One region of the Brevundimonas sp. SORGH_AS_0993 genome, then DNA from elsewhere that is predicted to be linked to it. Evidence: predicted binding sites of a transcription regulator. Region 1 holds the regulator's gene; the other holds the start of a gene.
The links. Region 1 encodes LexA, which represses DNA repair genes until DNA is damaged. Its sites were predicted from a motif close to ATGTTCNCNANNTGTTCT; they were not measured.

Region 1 (2,386 bases):
AGGCAGAACGGTTCGGCATGGACGCCCTGATCGAAACGCACGACGAAACCGAAATGGCCCGCGCCTGCGCCCTTGTTTCGGATCGGACGGACGCCCTGGTCGGGATCAACAATCGGTCGCTGCGGACCTTTGAGGTGGACCTGGAGGTTACGGAGCGCCTGTCGATGCTCAGCCCTGTGCATGCGCTGCTGGTCGCGGAAAGCGGCATCTTTACGCCCGAGGATGTCGAGCGCGTTTCGGCCGCCCACGCCCAGGCGATCCTGGTCGGTGAAAGCCTGATGCGCCACGACGATATCGAGACGGCCACCCGTCGCCTGCTGGCCGCCTGACAACGGACCTGACGGCGGGCGACACTGCCGTTAAGTTGACATTAGCAAGGAACACTTACAGAACATCGTCAATGTTCACGGCCCGTTCCGATTCGTCGGTCGGGCGCATGAGGGGCCGGCGATGCTCACGCGCAAGCAGCACGAACTGCTGATGTTCATTCACGAACGGATTCAGGAAACGGGCGTTTCCCCGTCGTTCGACGAGATGAAGGAGGCGCTGGACCTGGCGTCCAAGTCTGGCATCCACCGCCTGATCACGGCGCTGGAAGAGCGCGGTTTCATCAGGCGTCTGGCCCATCGCGCCCGTGCGCTGGAAGTCACCAAATTGCCCGAACAGGCCACGGCCGGGGCGCCACGCGGTCGGGCCGGCTTCAAGCCCGACGTGATCGAAGGCGGCGCCGCTCTGTCAGCGCCGGTCGCCACGCCCGCCAACGACATTCGCGAACTGCCCCTGCTCGGCAAGATCGCCGCCGGCACCCCCATCGCCGCCATCCAGCACGAACAGGACCGCCTGCCCGTGCCGGAATCCCTGCTGGGCAAGGGCGATCACTATCTGCTGGAGATCGAAGGCGATTCCATGATCGAGGCCGGCATTCTGAACGGCGATCTGGTGGTCATCCGGCGCGGCGACACGGCCAACAATGGCGAAATCGTCGTAGCCCTGGTCGAGGGCGAGGAAGCGACGCTGAAACGCCTGCGTCGCAAGGGCGCCTCCATCGCGCTGGAGCCGGCGAACCGCCTGTACGAAACCCGCATCTTCGGACCGGATCAGGTCCAGGTTCAGGGTCGTCTGGTCGGCCTTATGCGCCGCTATCACTGACGTCGGGATCGGGCTGGCGGGTCCACGGGCGCCGACCCCGCGCCTGGGTCGTCCAGACCGCCCTCCAGCCCTGCCCTTCCCTCCACAGTTCAACCGCACCGCCCCGGGCATAGTCGATTCCGTCCAGCACCAACCGTCCCTCACAAGCCGGCGGCAGGGTCGGGACGGCCGCCCGCACACTGACGACCGGCGCCGAACGGCACAGGGCCTCCATCTGATCGGCGTCCGGGCTGCGCTTGCCCCACCACAGCGCTATGGGACCTGACGCCGATGTGTCCGGCCGACAGGCGAAACGGGCGCAGGTCCAGCCATCCTGCGGCCTATCCGTCATTTCAAGCCCGCGTCGGCGGGACCAAAGATCGACGGCGAACTCCCGCACGCCGGGCCGGACCACCACGGCCTCATCCGCCTGGCGGAAAGCCGCATTTGTCCCGCCGTCTCCGATCCACAGATCCGGCGCAGCCGGTCGGGGCCACAGCAGAACCGCCGCCGCGAACGGCGCGCCCAGACATCGCAACCGTCCGCGCCACAGGCAGATGAACAGCACGCCCAGAAAGGCGATGGGCAGGACGTAGTCGGGCGCGCTGGCGATGGTGCGGACGGCGCCGGGCAAGCCTGCCGTCCAGCCGCCGACGCCCAGCATCGCTTCCACACCCCAGCCTGCGACGGCCAGAAAAGGCGCGCCCAGGCCCAGGGGCTCCAGCGCCGCCCCCAGGGCCAGGGTCGGCATCAGGATGAAGTCGGCGATCGGCGCCGTGCCCAGATTGGCCAGCAGGCCATAGACGGCCGTTCGATTGAAATGCTGCATGGCGAAGGGTCCGGTCGCCAGGCCGGCCACCAGGCTGGCCGTCACCGCCGCCGTCAGCCAGCCGCCGAAACGCTGCACCGCCGCGATCGGCCAGGGCACGGAAATCTCTCGCATGCGCTTCGGCCAGGCCTCGACCAGGGCCACCAGGGCGGCGGTCGCCGCGAAGGACATCTGAAACCCCGGCGTCACGATGGCCTCGGGCTGAAGCGCCAGAACCACAAAGGCCGCGACCGCCAGGCCGTGCATCGTCACCGCCTGGCGATCCAGCAGGATGGCCAGAAAGGCGATGGCGGCCGTCACGGCCGCCCGTTCCGCCGGCGCCGGCGCGCCTGATACGACCAGATAGACCGCCAGGGCGATCAGGCCCGCCGTCGCGGCGATTTTCTTGCCGGAAATCCTCAGGGCCAGCCAGGGCCAGGCCGCGACGCC
Region 2 (2,386 bases), 300 kb from region 1:
CCGTGGCGTCGATGGCCAAGCCGTCCGGAGCGTCGGCCGCGCAGATCGGGGCGTAGTGTTTCAGCGCCCACAGGGCGAGGCGGTCGAGGGCCTCGTCATCGCCCGCCAAGTCCGCGTCGAAGGGCGCGAGCCCGGGGACGAGGGCGTGGGCCTGGGTCGCGGCCATGCTGGGCCGGAGGCCGAGCGCGCGGGCGGCCGGATTGCAGGCGGTGACGATGCGACGCCGTCGGTCGCGGCCCACCAGCACGATCGGGGCCTCAGGCGGCGGCGCGGCGTCGCCCAGCCGCCGGCGCAGCCGATCGATCGGCCAGTTCGGCAGGTAGAGCGAGACGACCCTTTTCATCACAGGCTTCCAGGGAGAAATCGGCGCAGTCGCCGGCGCGGCAACGGATCAGTTCGACGAACCAGCGGGGACGACCGACCCCGGGGGCGGGCAGGGGGGACGACGGCTGGGGCGTGACCCGCCAGCGCGTCGCCGCGGCCGTCGGCTGTCCGAAGTCGGCAGCCTCCGCCGCCCGGCGCCAACGCCGCACCGCGAGAGCAGTGACGCCTGAGGCCTCGGCGGCAAGCTGGAGGCGGCGCGACGCCGTCATCGACAGCCGCGCCACCTCCGCGACCACGGCGCCCAAACCGCCGTGACGCAGCCCCTCCTCGAAACAGGCGAGCAGGCTCTTCTCGTCTCCCGCCTCCAGATACAGCACCCGGTCCGGCTCCAGCCCGACCTGACGCAGGGCGGGCGCGAAGAGATCGGGCCGCGTGACGCACCAGAGCACCTGGCCCGGCAGGCGGGCGGCGATTCCGGCGGCGAACAGTGCCGCCGCCGCGCCGTCCACCGCGCCGTCGCCGCCGCCGGCCACCTCGTGCAGGGCACCCAGCGCGAGGCCGCCCTGCGGAAGGGCTGCGTCCAGGCCGGGCACGCCGAACGGCAGGACCGCCGGGCGGGGCCGCCCGGTGGCCTCCAGCGTTTCGATACGGGCGCGCAGCGCCGCGAGATCGGCGGCGGGCCGGGGGTGCATGGCGGCCTCCTTTCCGAGGTCTCTAATGTTCGTGTTTCGTTCTGGTTCTCATTTCACGGCGGAGTCAACGGCGCGGGCGCCTTATCCCCGCGCGAATCGCCATGAATCCTTCCGGCGGCTTTCGCGTTTGACGCCTGAGGAGATCCGATGACTGAACCTGAGCAGCAGCGATATTTCGCCTGGGCCGACAGCGTCGGCCGGGGCCACGGGCATGTCGTCGAGGCGGGCAGCTACGAGGCCGCCGCCGTCGGCTACACCGAGCTCTACACGCCGCCGGTGGACGGCGACGGCGATATCCGCGTTTTCGTCGCCGGCCTGGACGACGGCCAGGAGCACTGCTTCACCATCGATCTCGGAGACGGTCACGCCGAGCCCTGCGACTGACCCGGCGGTCGGAGCGAATCACTTGCGTCGGTGTTGAGTCGAGTCTGCGCGGGGCCATGCGGGCTCCGCAGGGAGACGTCGACCATGGCCTACCGGCCCACCTGGCAGGGACACCTGCGCCTGTCCCTCGTGACCTGTCCGGTCGCCCTTTACACCGCCACCAGTTCGGGCGGCGAAGTGCACTTCAACCTGATCAATCCGGAGACGAACAACCGGATCAAGATGGTGACGACGGACCCCGACACCGGTCCTGTCGACCGGTCCTCGCTGGTGAAGGGCTACGCGGTCGCCAAGGACGAATACATTCTGCTGACCGACGAAGAGATCAAGTCGGTCAAGCTCGAAAGCACCAAGACGATCGACATCGAACGCTTCGTCCCGGAGGACGAAATCGATCGGCTCTATTGGGATAATCCCTACTACCTCGCCCCGGCCGGCGGTATCGCCGAAGAGGCCTTCGGCGTCATCCGTGAGGCCATGCGCTCGGAGGGCAAGATCGCCTTGGGCCGCGTCGTCCTCTCGACGCGAGAGCGTCTGCTGGCGCTCGAGCCGCGCGACAAGGGCATCCTCGCCTATTCGCTGCGGACGCGCGGCGAGGTGCGCGACACGCGCGACGTCTTCGGCGCCATTTCGGAAAAGCAGCCGGACCCGGCCATGATCGATATCGCGCGCCGGATCATCGAACAGCAGGCCGGGCCCTTCGACCCGGACCAGTTCGTCGATCGCTACGAGGAGGCGCTCAAGGCGCTGATCGCCTCCAAGCAGCGGGGGCAAACGCCGGTGCGCTCCGCCGAGCCGGATGACACCCAGGTCGGCGACCTGATGGCGGCGCTGCGCGCCAGCCTGCAGGGCTCGGCCGCGCCGCGGACCAGCCGAACTCGGACTGCCGGCCGGACGCCGGCGGCCGCGAAACCGGCGCGGGCGGCGGCGCGTCGTCGGGCGGGCTAGTGGCGTCGATCGCCTTTGTCGCCGTAGCCCGGCTTCGA

Region 2: QE389_RS01280 (ImuA family protein) is a predicted target of LexA. The motif match lies at 1,042-1,059, and genes of this name have one in related genera.

Annotation. Positions count from the first base shown of each region.
Region 1 covers NZ_JAUTAH010000001.1:539,287-541,672, reverse strand. The annotation lists gene trpC (indole-3-glycerol phosphate synthase TrpC) at 1-329, shown strand, start outside; gene lexA (transcriptional repressor LexA) at 451-1,149, shown strand; gene QE389_RS02765 (ComEC/Rec2 family competence protein) at 1,130-2,386, opposite strand, start outside.
Region 2 covers NZ_JAUTAH010000001.1:238,271-240,656, forward strand. The annotation lists gene QE389_RS01275 (DNA polymerase Y family protein) at 1-343, opposite strand, end outside; gene QE389_RS01280 (ImuA family protein) at 258-1,016, opposite strand; gene QE389_RS01285 (DUF5961 family protein) at 1,164-1,400, shown strand; gene QE389_RS01290 (Ku protein) at 1,485-2,348, shown strand; gene QE389_RS01295 (hypothetical protein) at 2,345-2,386, opposite strand, start outside.